3 regions of the Streptomyces sp. NPDC098789 genome follow, and region 3 is predicted to be linked to each of the others. Evidence: riboswitches for the same ligand, from Rfam matches in the RefSeq annotation. Region 3 holds a riboswitch; each other region holds the start of a gene.
The links. A riboswitch is a leader RNA that binds a small molecule or an ion and turns the genes downstream of it on or off. The one in region 3 is predicted to bind cyclic di-AMP.
Positions count from the first base shown of each region.

Region 1 (5,074 bases), on a different contig from region 3:
TCGTTGCCCCCGGCGCAGAAGGTGACCAGGTCGGGCGCCAGTTCCTTGGCCCGCGGCACCTGCTCCGCCACGATCTGGTCCAGGAGCTTGCCCCGCACGGCGAGGTTGGCGTACCGGAAGTCGTGCTCGTCGCGCTGATCGGCCAGGAGCACCGCGAGCCGGTCGGCCCAGCCCACGAAGATCTCCCCCGGGCCCGGGTCCCCCACGCCCTCGGTGAAGCTGTCCCCGATCGCCGCGTACGAGCCGATGCCCTGGAGCGCCGCCTCCAGTGTCGTCGCGTTCGTGTTCGTGTTCGTGTTCGTCGTCTTCGTCGTCTTCGTCGTCGTCTTTGTCGTCATCGCTGTCGTCGCTGCCACGAGAAGACATCCTTCACCCCAGGCCGTGACCTACGCCACCGTAGCCACCCCTTGACGGACCGTGATCTATACCACCCGGCGGGTAAGGAATAAGTCAGCCCCCTGTCAGGTACATGAAAGAGGGGCCGGGACCCCCCTCGGGTCCCGGCCCCTCCTCGTGCCGAACGGCGCTCGCCGGTCAGACGTTCACGCCCTTCGAGCGGAGGTAGGCCAGCGGGTCGACGTCCGTGCCGTAGCCGGCGCCCGTGCGGATCTCGAAGTGCAGGTGCGGGCCGGTGACGTTGCCCGTGGCACCGGACAGGCCGATGCTCTGGCCCGCGCCGACGCTCTGGCCGACCGACACCGACAGCTGGGACAGGTGGCCGTACTGCGAGTAGCGGCCGTCCGCGTGCCGGATGACGACCTCGTTGCCGTACGCGCCGCCCCAACCCGCGGAGACCACGGTGCCCGCGCCGACCGCGCGGACGGTGGTGCCGGTGCCCACGGCGAAGTCGACACCGGTGTGGTGACCGCTGGACCACATGCTGCCGCTCACCCCGTACCGGGTGGTGATGGAGGCGGAGACCGGAGCGACGAAGCCGGAGGCCGAGGCGGTGCCCGAACCGGAGCCCTTGCCCGTACCGCTACCGCTACCGCTACCGGTGCCCTGCGCGGGCTTGCCGCTCGCGCCCTCGTCGCTCGTACCCTCGTCGCTCGCGCTCTCGTCGCTCGCGGCCTCGTCCGACCCTTCGTCCGATCCCGCGTCCGCCGCCGGAGCGGACTCCTCGGCCGGAGCGGACTCCTCGGCCGCGGTCGCGGCCGGGGTCTGCTCCTGCTGCTGCGCCCGCGCCCCCAGGGTCAGCTTCAGCCCCGGGTGGATCAGCGACGGGTCGGCGCCGACGGCCTCGCGGTTGTCCGCGTACACCTGCTGCCAGCCGCCGCTCAGGTGCCGCTCCGCGGCGATCTTCGAGAGGTAGTCGCCCGGAACCACGGTGTAGACCGAGGACGTCAGCGGCGCGGCGGCCGGCGCCTGGGCCGGGATCACCTGGGTCGCGACAGCGGTGGCCGGGCCGGCCGTCGTAGCGGTCGCGGCCGTCGAGCCGGTCGCGGCGTGCGCGCCGGTGGCACCCATCAGCGGCAGCGCGAGCGCCGCGCTCCCGGTGCCCGCGACGACGAGTCCGCGGGCTATCGGGCTGGACTTCGGGCGGCGGTGCTTTCCCTTTGCGGGCATGGCGAATTCCTCTCCGTCGCCTGCGAGGTGAGCTGTCGGGTTCGGACTGGAGATGTCCGGCCGTACGCGTACGGCTTCACCCCGAGCCGTCCGGAGGAAAAGATCCATTCCGGTGACGGCGGCTTACCTGGTTCCCCCGCTCCTGCCGGGCGTGTGGATCGTCGGGTGCGGTTTCGGATGGTGGCAGGATTAGGCGGTCCATCCGGGTCGACGCGAAGGTATTCCGTCCGGCCCCCCGGAACAAGCCGCGAATTCCCCGCAGGAAAGGCCCGGGTGAGGGATCGACGGAATTCCGGTCACCCTCCGTCGAATCCGCCGCGACAACGGCCGCCCCCACAAGGCAATTCGACTTTCGTGATCACACACTCACGGTGACCGTATGATCCTGCTCACGGGGGCGATCCGATCTCCCCGTCCCTTGTGGCAAGTTGCGCTCAACTAGTGTAATTCGGACATGCCGCGACGATACGGAGGAGTCACCGTGACCCAGCAGATGCCCCAGGCCCCGTCCACGGAGCCGGAGCTGACCGGAGTGCGCAACTTCCGTGACGTGGGCGGGCTCCCGACCACGGACGGACGGAGGGTCAGAGCAGGACAGGTCTTCCGAAGCGGACATCTGGCACATGCCACCGAAACCGATACGGAATTCCTCGCTTCGCTCGGGCTGCACACCATCTTCGACTTCCGCAACGCCGCGGACCACGCGCTCGAAGGCCCGGACGTCGAGCTGCCCGGGGTCCGCAACGTCAACCTCCCGCTCTCCGACCCGGCGGACGGTACGGAGTTCTGGCGGATGGTGCGCGACGGCGACCTCGGCCAGCTGCGCCAGGTCCTCGGCGAGGGCAAGGCCGCGCTGCGGATGGCCAACTCCTACCGGGAGATCGTCACGAACCGCACCGCGGAGCACCGCCAGGTCGTCCAGTCGCTCGTCCAGGACCAGGTGCCGGTGCTGATGCACTGCGCGGCCGGGAAGGACCGGGCCGGCCTGTCGATCGCGGTCACCCTGCTCGCGCTCGGCGTCGAGCGCGAGGCGATCGTGGCGGACTACCTGGAGTCGAACGCCCCGCACCGGCGCTACAAGGTGCGCCGCAACAGCGAGTCCGCCGAGGCCCGCTCCCCCGAGGTGATGGAGCTGCTCGCCCCGCTGTTCGACGCGCGCGCCGAGTACCTGCTCGCGGCCTTCGACACCCTGGAGGAGATCTGGGGCAGCACCGACCGCTACCTCGCCGAGGGCCTCGGGCTCACGCCCGAGACCCTCGACCGGCTGCGCGACCACTACCTCGAATCACCGGCCTGACCGGCCTGGCGGGGCCGGGCCGTCAGCGGTTCGCGACGGCCTGCTTGACCAGGGTCCTGCCGAAGTCCCACATCAAGGAGCCCCCGCCGTGGGCGTCGTCCATGACCTCCCGGAAGGCGCCCACGAAGCGGTCCACGTCCGCCTCGTCCACGATCAGCGGCGGGATCAGCTTGATCACCTCCAGGTGATCGCCGGAGACCTGGGTCAGGATCCGGTGCTTCTGGAGCAGCGGTACGACGACCATCTGCGCGAAGAGCCCCTTGCGGGCGGCCTGGAGCATGGTCCACCGGCTGCGCAGCCCGAGCGAGGACGGGCGACCGAACTCGATGCCGATCATCAGCCCCCGGCCGCGCACCTCGTGCAGCAGCTCGTACTCGTCCACCATCGCCGCGAGCCGCCCGCGCAGCAGGTCGCCCATGGCGCGGGCGTTCGCCACCACCGACTCGTTCTCCATGACGGAGAGCACCGCGAGCCCGGCCGCCATCGCCTGCGCGTTGGCACCGAAGCTGGCCGAGTGCACGAGCACCCGGTCCATGGACGAGTAGACCTTCTTGAAGATCCAGTCCTTGCCCAGGGTCGCCCCGACCGGCACGTAGCCGCCCGACAGCGCCTTGGCCACGCAGACCAGGTCCGGCTCCACCCCCGGGTCGTGCTGGTAGGCGTAGAACTGCCCGGTCCGGCCGAGGCCGGTCTGCACCTCGTCCGCGATGAGCAGCGCCTTGTGCCGGTGCAGCAGCTCCTGCGCGGCGCGCAGGAAGCCGGGCGGGGCCTGGAGGACCCCCTTGCCCTGGATCGGCTCGACGACGAAGGCGGCCACGTCGCCGCGCGCCAGCTCGCGCTCCAGGGCCGCCAGATCCCCGAGCGCGATCTTCGTGTCGGGCAGCAGGGGGGCAAACCCGTCCCGGAAGCCCGCCTCCCCGTTCACCGACAGCGCGCCGGTGGTGAGCCCGTGGAAGGCGTGGTCGCAGTACAGGATCCTGGGCCGGCCCGTGGCGAAGCGGGCGAACTTGAGCGCGGTCTCCACGGCCTCGGTGCCGCTGTTGCCGAAGAAGACCCGGTCCAGGTGCGGGCTGTAGGACAGCAGCTTCTCCGCCAGCAGCCCGGGCAGCGGCTGGCAGTCGAAGCGGGTGAGGTCGGCGAGCTGCGCGTCGAGCACGTCGTGCAGCGCCCGCCGGACGACCGGGTGGTGGCGGCCCAGCCCCATCACGCCGAAGCCCGCCAGCATGTCGAGGTAGTCGTTGCCCTCGGCGTCCCAGAAGTGGGCGCCCTCGGCCCGCTCGTAGACCTTGTCGAACCCGATGGTGTGGAGCATCCGCGGCAGCTGGTGGTTGAGGTGGCGCGCGTGCAGTTCGTAGCGCTCGCCGCCCCGCTCGGCCAGCAGGGAGCCCAGGTCGAACTCCTTGCCCGGGCCCCCCGTGGCCGCCGTCACGGCCGCTTCTCCCGGTTGCCCCCCACCGTCTCCCGGGCCGCCCGCAGCGATTCCTTCAGCGAGCCCATGGTCGCGAGGACGGCGGTGGGTTCGTACCCGCAGTGCGCCATGCAATTCGCGCAGCGCGGGTCCTTTCCGCGGCCGTACTTGCTCCAGTCGGTGTCCTCGATCAGTTCCCGGTACGTCGGCACGTACCCGTCGCTCATCAGATAGCAGGGGCGCTGCCAGCCGAAGAGCGAGTAGTTGGGAATGGCCCACGCGGTGCAGGGGAAATCGGCCTTCCCTTCCAGGAAGTCCAGGAAGAGCGGCGAGTGGTTCAGCCGCCAGCGGGCGCGGTTCCCGCCCGAGAACGCCTTGCGGAAGAGTTCCCGGGTCTGTTCCACGCCCAGGAAGTGCTCCTGGTCGGGGGCCTTTTCGTAGGCGTAGGCGGGCGAGATCATCATCTCGTCCACCTGGAGGTCGTCATTGAGGTAGTTGAGCACCTCGATGATGGTCTGCGGGGTGTCGGTGTTGAAGAAGGTGGAGTTCGTGGTCACCCGGAACCCGCGCTTCTTCGCCTCCTTGATGGCCTCGACCGCCTCGTCGAAGACGCCTTCCTTCGCGACGGATTCGTCGTGCCGTTCGCGCAGGCCGTCGATGTGGACGGCGAAGGCGAAGTAGGGCGAGGGGGTGAACTTCGCCATCTTCTTGCGGAGCAGCAGCGCGTTGGTGCAGAGGAACACATACTTCCGCTTCGCCACCAACTGGCGCACGATCTCGTGGATCTGCGGGTGCATCAAGGG
Region 1 covers NZ_JBIWAJ010000006.1:54,365-59,438, forward strand. The annotation lists gene ACIQWR_RS14845 (SGNH/GDSL hydrolase family protein) at 1-356, opposite strand, end outside; gene ACIQWR_RS14850 (LysM peptidoglycan-binding domain-containing M23 family metallopeptidase) at 535-1,566, opposite strand; cyclic di-AMP (ydaO/yuaA leader) riboswitch at 1,571-1,740, opposite strand; gene ACIQWR_RS14855 (tyrosine-protein phosphatase) at 2,060-2,863, shown strand; gene ACIQWR_RS14860 (aspartate aminotransferase family protein) at 2,886-4,292, opposite strand; gene hpnH (adenosyl-hopene transferase HpnH) at 4,289-5,074, opposite strand, start outside.
Region 1: linked by a shared signal. The riboswitch ahead of ACIQWR_RS14850 (LysM peptidoglycan-binding domain-containing M23 family metallopeptidase) and the one ahead of ACIQWR_RS11820 (transglycosylase SLT domain-containing protein) in region 3 are both predicted to bind cyclic di-AMP.

Region 2 (5,074 bases), on a different contig from region 3:
GACGAGCACCAGCAGCGCGGCCCGGCCGGTCAGCCTGCTGCGCCGGACCTGGCGCCGTGACTGCGAGCGGTACACGTGGGCCGCGGTCCGCTCGCCCAGCTGCTTGAGCCTGGTCGCGGTCGAGAAGGTGGAGAACCGATCCCGGTTCCCGGCCATTGACTCCGCCTCCCCTGTACCCGCACACAGCAATACGTCCCCGCACACGGTACGGGACCGAGCGCGGGGACGTACGGAGGCTGTCGGGCCCCGCGGGGATGAACCCCGCGGAAGCCGAAGGTGAAGTGATCAGCCCTTGAAGCGCGGGAAGGCGGAGCGGCCCGCGTACACGGCGGCGTCGTCGAGGATCTCCTCGATGCGCAGCAGCTGGTTGTACTTGGCGACGCGGTCCGAGCGGGCCGGGGCGCCGGTCTTGATCTGGCCGCAGTTCACGGCGACCGCGAGGTCGGCGATGGTGACGTCCTCGGTCTCGCCGGAGCGGTGCGACATCATGCACTTGAAGCCGTTGCGCTGGGCCATCTCGACGGCGTCCAGGGTCTCGGTCAGCGAACCGATCTGGTTCACCTTCACGAGCAGGGCGTTCGCCGAGCCCTCTTCGATGCCGCGGGCGAGGCGCTCCGGGTTGGTGACGAAGAGGTCGTCGCCGACGATCTGGACCTTGGCGCCCAGCTTGTCCGTGAGGACCTTCCAGCCGGCCCAGTCGTCCTCGTACAGCGGGTCCTCGATGGAGACCATCGGGTACGCGGAGACGAGCTCCTCGTAGTACTCGGTCATCTCGGCGGCCGAGCGGGACTGGCCCTCGAACTCGTACTTGCCGTCCTTGTAGAACTCGGACGCGGCGACGTCGAGCGCCAGCGCGATGTCCTTGCCCGGGACGTAGCCGGCCTGCTTGATGGCCTCGACGATGAGGTCGAGCGCGGCGCGGTTGGACTCCAGGTTCGGGGCGAAGCCGCCCTCGTCGCCCAGACCCGTGGAGAGGCCCTTGGTGTGCAGGACCTTCTTGAGGGTGTGGTAGACCTCGGCGCCCCAGCGCAGGGCCTCGGAGAAGGACTCCGCGCCGATCGGCGCGATCATGAACTCCTGGATGTCGACGTTGGAGTCGGCGTGCGACCCACCGTTGAGGATGTTCATCATCGGAACGGGCAGCAGGTGCGCGTTCGGGCCGCCGAGGTAGCGGAAGAGCGGGAGGTCCGAGGCCTCGGACGCGGCGTGGGCCACGGCCAGGGAGACGCCGAGGATCGCGTTGGCGCCCAGGGAGCCCTTGTTGTCGGTGCCGTCCAGGTCGAACATGGCCTGGTCGATCAGGCGCTGCTCGGTGGCGTCGTAGCCGACGAGCTCCGGGCCGATCTGCTCGATCACGGCGAGGACGGCCTTCTCGACGCCCTTGCCGAGGTAGCGGTTGGGGTCACCGTCACGAAGCTCGATGGCCTCGAATGCACCGGTGGAGGCGCCGGACGGAACTGCAGCACGGCCGGTGCTGCCGTCGTCGAGGCCAACCTCGACCTCGACCGTGGGATTGCCTCGGGAGTCCAGGATTTCCCGGGCTACGACGACGTCGATGGACGGCACGAGCATCTCCTTCTGGGATGTGACGCTGGGTGTGCGGTGGCGTGTCAGGCCGTGGGATGGCCTTGCCGCCTAGAGCCTAACCGGCTCTGGGCACTCGGCCAGCCGAGCAACCGCTCCGTGGGACGAAAAAGGGTCTGAATACCCCTCTTACGGGACATACGGAAGGGTCGGCGGAATGCCGAAGGATCGTCCCCGCCTGCACGAACGCCACCGCCCGGCGCGTGGGGGGAGACGCGTCGGGCGATGGCGAATTATGCGTACCGCGAAGTCCGCGCGGACGTACCGCGCAGGGTCACAGGCAGTGGTACCGCGCGGTGTTGCGGCGCGGTGTCACCGCAGGATTCAGCTGAGCTTCAGCTTCTGACCCGGGAAGATCAGGTCGGCGTCCGGGACGGTGTCCTTGTTCAGCTCGTGCAGCTTCTGCCAGCCGCCCTTGACGCCGTTCGCCTGGGCGATGGTGCCGAGGGTGTCACCCGACTTGATCTCGTACGAGCCGGTACCCGTCTTGGGGGCCTGGGTCGACGGAGCGGCCTTGGTGGGGGCCGGGGTCTCGGCGCGCTCGGAGCGGGTGACCGGGGCCTCGGGGCGCTTGGTCTCCTGCTTCGGCTCGGCCTTCTTCTCGACCTTCTTCTCCGGCTTGGTCTGCTTGGGGGTCTCGGCCGAGCCGCCGTTGTAGGCGGAGTTCGACAGGCCCACGCCACAGGACGGCCACGCGCCCTTGCCCTGGCCCTTGAGGACCTTCTCGGCGATGGCTATCTGCTGCGCCTTGGTGGCCTGGTTCGCCTGCGAGGCGTACGCCTTGCCGCCGTACGCGGCCCACGTGGAGGACGAGAACTGCACGCCGCCGTAGTAGCCGTTGCCCGTGTTGATGGACCAGTTGCCACCGGACTCGCACGCGGCGACGGCGTCCCACTGGGAGGCGGTCGCGGCGCTCGCGGCGCCGGCGGTCATCAGCGGAGCCGCCACGGCGACACCGGCGACACCGACGAGGGTGACGACACGGGTGGCCTTGGAGGCGCGACGGTGCTTGCCCTTGCCGGAAAGCAGCATGGTTTTCTCCTCACCGACGCCTGCGAAGTGAGCTGTCGGGTTCGGGCGGATGAGTTGCCCGGTCGCGCACCGAGGTGCGCGGCTTAACCCCAAGCCGGTTCCGTGACCATCTCTCAATGGCCGGTTCCGGCACTTACCTTGGTTCCCCCGCTCCTGCCTTCGGCGCTTGCGCGACGTGTTCCCTCCGTCCGCCGGCAGGATTCGGCGATGCGGTCGAAGGAGCCCGCGGTGGCGAGCGATTCAGAAGGTAGACAGGTCTCTCCCCGATGTTCAACGAGGGACATCGGGGAGAAACGGCCCCTACTTGCGCTCTCGGGGCGGGTGTTTGCCCAGGTGGGAGCGGGGTTTGGGGCAGTCACCGAACAGGACACGCCAGTTGAACGGAAGAGATGCATGTCTCATTTGCACGAAAGGGACATACCTGGCGATCTTCGCGCCCGAAGTGCCCCTATTTCTGGCTTAGATCGAGATTCTGCCCGGGAGTGATCAGGTCGGCGTCATGCCCGATGACCTGCTGATTGGCCGTGTAAAGGGCATTCCAGCCACCCTCGACTCCTTCGGCCTTCGCAATGTCCGTCAGATTGTCGCCGGCCTTCACCGTGTACGACGGCGCGGACGCGGCGCCGGAGCCGACGGGCGCCTCTGCGGCGGGCGTTCCGCGGTGCTTTCCACCGGCTCCGGCCGTTTCGCCCTGCGGAACGGCGGCCGAGCCGGCGGTCGACGGGGTCGTGGAGGGCGTCGGGGCCGTGGGCACCGCGGTGTTGGACGGGGACGTCGTCGGACCGGTGGGGGCCGTCGAACCGCCGGGCACGGACGGGGTGGGCGTGCCGGTCGACCCCGTCGGGGCACCCGGGCCGCCGGAAACCGGAGCCGGGTCCGGCATGACGGGCAGTACGGACGTCAGCGGGGACTGCGGCATCGACGCGAAGTCACCGGGCGCGCCGGGCGCGGCGGTGGCTCCCGGGATGTGCCCGGTCGAGGTCGGCGTGGCCGCCGGGGCCGGCGCGCCGGCGAGCGAGCCGGGCGCGGATCCCTCGGGTCGCACGGGGGTCGGCGCGACGGAACCGGAACGTCCGGGAGTCCCCGGGTCGACCGTGGCGGCCGGGCCGCCGCGGGTGAGACCGGAGGACTCACCGCAGAGCGGCCAGGCCGTCGGCCCCTGCGCGGCGAGCACCCGCTCGGCGATGGTGATCTGCTGCGAGCGGCTGGCCAGGTCGGGGCGCGCCGCGAACTCCAGCCCGCCCGCGTTCTTCCACTGGTCCAGGGTGAGCTGGAGTCCGCCGTAGGACCCGCTGCCGAAGTCGGCGCTCCAGGTCCCACCGCTCTCGCACTCGGCCACCGAGTCCCAGGTGGTGGTCTCGGCCGCGCTCGCGCCGGAGGCGGCGAACAGCGGTAGGGCGAGTGCGGAGCCTGCGACTCCGGCGGTGACGACAAGTGCGGGGACCTGACGGGGGCGTCTGTGGCGGCCGTTCCCGGAACGCATGAGGGTGGACCTTTCGCGTGGCGGCGGGGGCGACGCGAACCTAGCCCGGTTCGAACGCTTGTCACAAGTCGATGATGCGCAGATCACGTCAAGGTCACAGAGTTGACGATGGGTCAGCTGGGGCGCCCGGGACGGGTCATTCCGCTTCCGGAACGTTTGGGGTTGTGAACCTGACGGGAAGCGTGCGCAGGCCACGCATGATCAGTCCGCCGCGCCAGCGCAGCTCCTCGGGGGGAACGGCGAGTTCCAGATCCGGCAGACGCGTCAGCAAAGTCGCGAGGGCCGTCTGACCCTCCAACCGGGCCAGCGGAGCGCCGATGCAGTAATGGATGCCGTGTCCGTATCCGAGGTGCTGGTTGTCGCTCCGCGAGAGGTCCAAGACGTCCGGATCGTCGAACCGCGCGGGGTCGCGGTCGGCCGCCGCGAGCACGACGAGCACCGGATCGCCCGCCGGGATGTCCTGGCCGCCCAGGGTCAGCGCGACGGTCGCGTAGCGCCACGTCGCCAGCTCCACGGGACCGTCGTAGCGCAGCAGCTCCTCGATCCCGGTCTCCAGCAGGGCGCGGTCACCGGCGGCGAGGGATTCCTGGAGGAGCGCGCGCTGATCGGGGTTGCGGAACAGCGCGTAGGTGCCGTTGCCGATCAGGTTGATGGTGGTCTCGAACCCCGCGAAGAGGAGCACGAAGCACATGGCGGTGGCCTCGGCCTCCGTCAGGTGGTCCCCGTGGTCGCTCGCCCGGATCAGGTCCGAGATGAGGTCGTCGCCCAGATCGTCGCGCTTGCGGTGGATCAGCTCCCCGAGATACGCGCGGATCTTCTTCACGGAACGGGCGACCCCGCCGCGCGGCCCGCCGCCGTGCCGGATCATCATCCCGGCCCAGTCGCGGAAGTCGTCCTGGTCCTCGCGCGGTACGCCGAGCAGCTCGCAGATGGCGTAGATGGGGAGCGGGAAGGCGAACTCGTGGATGAGGTCGG
Region 2 covers NZ_JBIWAJ010000024.1:85,514-90,587, forward strand. The annotation lists gene ACIQWR_RS35240 (septum formation initiator family protein) at 1-156, opposite strand, end outside; gene eno (phosphopyruvate hydratase) at 286-1,572, opposite strand; gene ACIQWR_RS35250 (transglycosylase family protein) at 1,909-2,616, opposite strand; cyclic di-AMP (ydaO/yuaA leader) riboswitch at 2,619-2,791, opposite strand; gene ACIQWR_RS35255 (transglycosylase family protein) at 3,065-4,099, opposite strand; gene ACIQWR_RS35260 (cytochrome P450) at 4,236-5,074, opposite strand, start outside.
Region 2: linked by a shared signal. The riboswitch ahead of ACIQWR_RS35250 (transglycosylase family protein) and the one ahead of ACIQWR_RS11820 (transglycosylase SLT domain-containing protein) in region 3 are both predicted to bind cyclic di-AMP.

Region 3 (5,074 bases):
GGTGCCGAGCCGGACGCTGGTCGTCGTGGTCAGCGACTTCGAGGAGGGCCACGCGCTCGGCGGGCTGCTCGGCGAGGTCCGCGCACTGGCCGACTCGGGTGCCCGACTGCTGGGCTGCGCAGCCCTCGACGACACCGGTGCGCCCCGCTACAGCGTCCCGGTCGCGCAGCAACTCGTCGCCGCCGGAATGCCGGTGGCCGCCCTCAGCCCCCTCGCCCTGGCCCGCTGGGTCGGCGACCGCCTCCGTGGAGAGCGCGCGTGATTCCCGTGACCGCACCCGTACGTGTACCCGCGCTCCCTCCGGTGGCTCCGGAGCTGTTGGCCGAGGCCGTCGGCGGGCTTTCCGCGCGGCTGCGCAAGAAGCTCGACGCCACCATCGAGGCCTGCGCGGCGGGCGATCCACCGGCCGTCGTGGCGGCCGACGGGGAGGTCACCCACCGCTTCGGCGAGGACGCCCTGGTCACCCTGCGCCCCGGCCCCTCGGGTGCGATCACCGCCCCCGAACAGGCCGTATGCAGCTGCCTCCTGAGCCCCCGCTGCCTCCACCGCACCGCCGTCCTCGCGGTGTCCCCGATCGCGGAGCCACCGGGGACCGACCCGGCGGCCGACCTGGCCGCCGACCCGGAGCCCGAGCCGGCATCCGACCCGGAGCCCGCGACCGACGGCGCGCCACCGCCACCGTCCCCTTCCCCGTCCCCTGAGCAGGTGGTCGCCGCCGCGGCCCTGTGGGAGGCTGCCGCCGCCGCGCTGGCGGCGGGAGTGCCCGCGGGCGGCGCCGTCGTACAGGCCGAGCTGCTGCGGGCCGCGCACACCGCGCGCCTGGCGGGCCTGCCGCACGCCGAGGCGGCCGCCCTCCGGGTGGTCCGCGGGCTGCGCGCCGCCCGTGACCGCAGCGCCGCCCAGCGGCTGACCGAGCTGACGGAGGCCTTCCGCGAGCTGTTGCACACCGCGGCGCTCCCGTCCCCCGGAGGCTCCCGGCGCGCCTACCGGTCCGGCGGCAGCCTGCGCGTGTACGGACTCTGCCGGGAGCCCGTCCTCTCGGCCACCGGACACGCGGGGGTGGTCACGCACCTCGTCGACGCCGATGGCGACCGGTTCACCCTCGCCGACGTCCGCCCCGGCGGGATCGGCCGGGCCCGGGGCGCCGCGAGCGCCTCCGTGTCCCTCGGCGGCGCCGTCCTCGACCACGCCGGCCTGGCCCGGGGCGCACTGCACGTGGTCGGGGCGACCGTGTCCGCCGACGGCCGTCTCGGGTCGGGCCGGGGCGTGCGGGCGACGCCGCTGCGCGGGATCGACTGGAGCGAGGGACCGGCCGCCGCGCTCTTCGCCCGCCCGGCGGCCGAGGCCGTGGCGCGGCTCCTGGCCGACCCGGCCGCCGACCCGGGCCTGCTCGGGTGCGACGTGCTGGTGGTGGCCGCGGCCGGCGACCGGCTGCTGGTCCGGGAGCTGTCGTCCGACGGCGCGGTACGTCCCGACGCGCCGCTGATCGCCCTGGTCCCCGCCCACCCGCATCCGGACCTGGCGCACACCGCGAACCTCCGCCGCCTGGCCGACCGCCCCGGGCTGGCGCTGCGCGTGCTCGGCCGCCCCGACCCGGACCGGAGCGCGACCCTGCGCCCGCTGGCCGTCGGTCCGGTGCCGGGGTCGGCGTACACCCTGCGGCTGCCACCGCAGTGGCTGGGCCGGGCCGACCTCGGCTACGACCTGCTCCAGGGGTCCCACCTCCCGGCCGGGGCCGACGCACCCGAACCGGCCGACGTAGGGGACCGGGAGCCGGCGGCGGACGCGCTGGGCGGGTCACCGCTGTGGCGGGTGCGGCGGCTGTTGGAATCCGGGGTCGCGGGGGGCCGTCGCGCGGTGGCGGAGGCGGCCCGCGGTGAGTTCGCGCCGAACGGCGGCCGGGGGCCGCTGCGTCGGGCCGGCTTCGCGGGGGCCGAGGAGCTGGCCGCCGCGCTGGCCGCCGAGGCCGACCGGCGGCCCCGGGACGTCTTCGGTCGTCTCCTCGATCCCGGCGCCGACCGCTACGCGTGGGCCTGGTTGGCCGCGGCCACCCATCTGCACGCCGCGCGGCGGTCGTTGGTGGCCGCGTCCTGGTCCGCTCAGTAGGCGCCGTTCACGTTGTCGATCGATCCGTAGCGGTCGGCGGCGTAGTTGCAGGCGGCGGTGATGTTCGCGACCGGGTCGTAGGAGTCGGTCGCGGTACCGGGCACGTGGTACGCCCGGAAGGTGGGGTCGATGACCTGGAGGAGGCCCTTCGAGGGGATGCCCGCCGCGGCGTTGGAGTCCCAGTTGTTGATGGCGAGGGGATTGCCCGAGGACTCGCGCAGGACGTTGCGGCGAATTCCGTCGTAGGTCCCCGGAATTCCGTGCTGGGCCATGATGTCCAGCGACTGCCGGATCCAGCCGTCGAGGTTGTTGGCGTACAGGGTCGTGGCCCGCACGGAACGGTCGGCCCGTGCGGGGGTGGCCCCCGCATCGCGCCCGGCCGCCGGGGTCGTTGCGGTCTTCGTCGCCGAACCAGCCTTGGCGGAAACCGCCTTCGCCGCGCCGCCGAGCGTCAGCTCGGTCCCCGGCCGGATCACCGACGGGTCGTTGCCGATCGCCGCACGGTTGTCCGCGTAGAGCTTCTTCCAGCCGCCGCTCACGGAATGCGATTGGGCGATCGTGGAAAGGGTGTCGCCCGCGACCACGGAATAGGTGGTGGACGCCGCGGCCCGCACGGAGAGCGCGGGAGCGGTGGCGGCGACGGGCGCCGCGACGGCGGGGGCCGCGGCCGGGGCGGCGGCCGGCTGTGCGGCATCGGCGCCGGAGGCGCTGATCAGGGGGAGGGCGAGTGCCATGCCGCCGGTACCCGCGACGGCGAGGAGGCGGGCGAGGGGGCTGGTCTTGGGACGGCGGTGCTTGCCCGATGCGGACATGGCGAATTCCTCTCCGTCGCCTGCGAGGTGAGCTGTCGGGTTCGGACGGGAGCTGTCCGGCCGCACCGTGACGCGGCTCGCCCGCGGTCATGCCCGAGGCATGACGAGGACGTGCGTGTCAGCGGTGCGACTTCACCCCGAGCCGGGCCGGACTCTGAGTCCGGACCAGCGGCCTACCTGGTTCCCCCGCTCCTGCCGTACATGAGTGGGATGGGTTCCCGGGTAGCGGCAGGATTCGGCGTTCCACCCGGATTGCGGTGACCGTAGAGGAGAGAAGAGGAGTGGAACAAGGGCTTGAATTCCGCGCAGTGATCGGCATATCGGAAACGGCCGGGAAATTGATCTCGTCCCGGCGGGTCGGGAAATCCCGCATTTCTTTGCGGCGCCCGGAATCCAGCCTTCCGCTACCCCCGCGGGGGTGGCCGCGAAGGCCGCTCCCGCGTGACTGACGTCACCGGCGAGCGGCCCGTACGGCATTCAAGGGCAAATCGCCCATTCATGCTTCTTGGGGATTTCTTGCGGGGGTGCGAGCCCGCCTACGCGGTGCGGTCCGCCAGCCGCTCCGGTTCCGCCCCTTCCGCCAGCTCCGTCAGCTCCGCCAGCTCTTCCAGCCTGCGCAGCGTCTCCCGCACCGAGGCGGCGCCGGCGGGCAGCAGCGGCAGCCGCACGTCGGGGGTCGGAATGCGCCCCTGCGCGTGCAGCACCCCCTTCAGGACCACCGGATTCGGCTCGGCGAACACCGCCGCCGACAGCCGGGCCAGGGCGTGCCCCAGTGCCCGCGCGCCGGACACGTCGCCCGTCCGCCAGGCCCGCACGAGCGCGGCGAAACGCTCCGTGGCCAGATGCGCCGAGGCCAGGATCGCGCCGCCCGCCCCGAGGGCGAGCAGCGGCGAGGCGTAGGCGTCGTCGCCCGCCAGGACCGTGAACCCGTCCGGCAGCTCGCCCAGCAGCTCCACCGTGTCCTGGTCGATGCCGCCCACCGCGTACTTGACCCCCGCGACCCCGGGCAGCGCCCCGAGGGCCCGCAGCGCCCCGGCGTCCAGCGGCTGACCGGTCCGGTAGGGGATGTGGTAGACGACCAGCGGTACGGGAGCGACCTCCGCGAGCCGCTCGAAGTGCGCCAGCACCCCCGCCGCCGAGGGCCGCACGAAGGACGGCACGGTCACCAGCGCGGCCCCCACCTCGGGCCACCGCCGCAGCCCCGCCAGCGCGACCTCGCTCGCCCGCGTGCTGCTGCCCCCCGCGCCGACGCTCAGGAACGCCCCGCGCTCGCGGCAGACCCGTGCGCACACCTCGGTCACCGCGTCCCGCTCCGCCGCGTCGAGGGAGGCGGTCTCGCCGGTGGTGCCGAGGGCGGTGATGCCGGTGGCGCCCGCCGCGAGCACCTCGTGGGCGAGCGACTCCAGGGCGTCCAGGGCGACCGCGCCGGACGCGTCGAAGGGGGTGACGAGCGGGACGTGCAGCCCCTCCAGCCCGTGGAGGCCGGGGAGCGGGGGAGGAGTGGGGAGAGTCGGGAGGGTCGGGAGGGTGGGGAGCGCGGAGGTGTCGCTCCGGGCCGTGTCCTGTGTGGTGTTCTGCGCCATGGGTCGAGGGTGGCCCGCCCCCGAGCCCCGGGTCCAGTTCGCATTTCCGTCCCAACCCGTAAGCTGAGCCGATGCTCGACGTACGCCGCCTGCGCCTGCTGCGCGAACTCGCCCGCCGCGGCACCATCGCCGCCGTCGCCGAGGCGCTGGCCTTCAGCCCCTCGGCCGTCTCCCAACAGCTCTCCGTCCTCGAACGCGAGGCGGGCCTGCCGCTCCTGGAGCGCACCGGCCGCCGGGTCCGGCTCACCCCCGCCGGCCAGCACCTGGTCGGGCACGCGGAAGCGGTGCTGGAGCGCCTGGAACGGGCCGAGGCGGACCTCGCCGAGGCCCGCGACGGGCTGGCGGGAGCCCTGCGGGTCGGCGCCTTCCCGACCGCGACCCGGGCCATCGTCCCCGCCGCCCTCGTCACCCTCGCCCGGCGCCATCCGGCCCTGGAGGCGATGGTGTCCGAAACCGACCCCGCCGCCGTCGCGCACGCCCTGCGGGCCGGTGACCTGGACGTGGCGCTGGTCCACGAGTACGACTTCGTGCCCGCGCCCGTCGAACCGGGCCTGGAGACCGAGCCGCTGTGTC
Region 3 covers NZ_JBIWAJ010000004.1:382,733-387,806, reverse strand. The annotation lists gene ACIQWR_RS11830 (DUF5682 family protein) at 1-262, shown strand, start outside; gene ACIQWR_RS11825 (hypothetical protein) at 259-2,106, shown strand; gene ACIQWR_RS11820 (transglycosylase SLT domain-containing protein) at 2,100-2,918, opposite strand; cyclic di-AMP (ydaO/yuaA leader) riboswitch at 2,923-3,169, opposite strand; gene ACIQWR_RS11815 (dihydrodipicolinate synthase family protein) at 3,455-4,501, opposite strand; gene ACIQWR_RS11810 (LysR substrate-binding domain-containing protein) at 4,573-5,074, shown strand, end outside.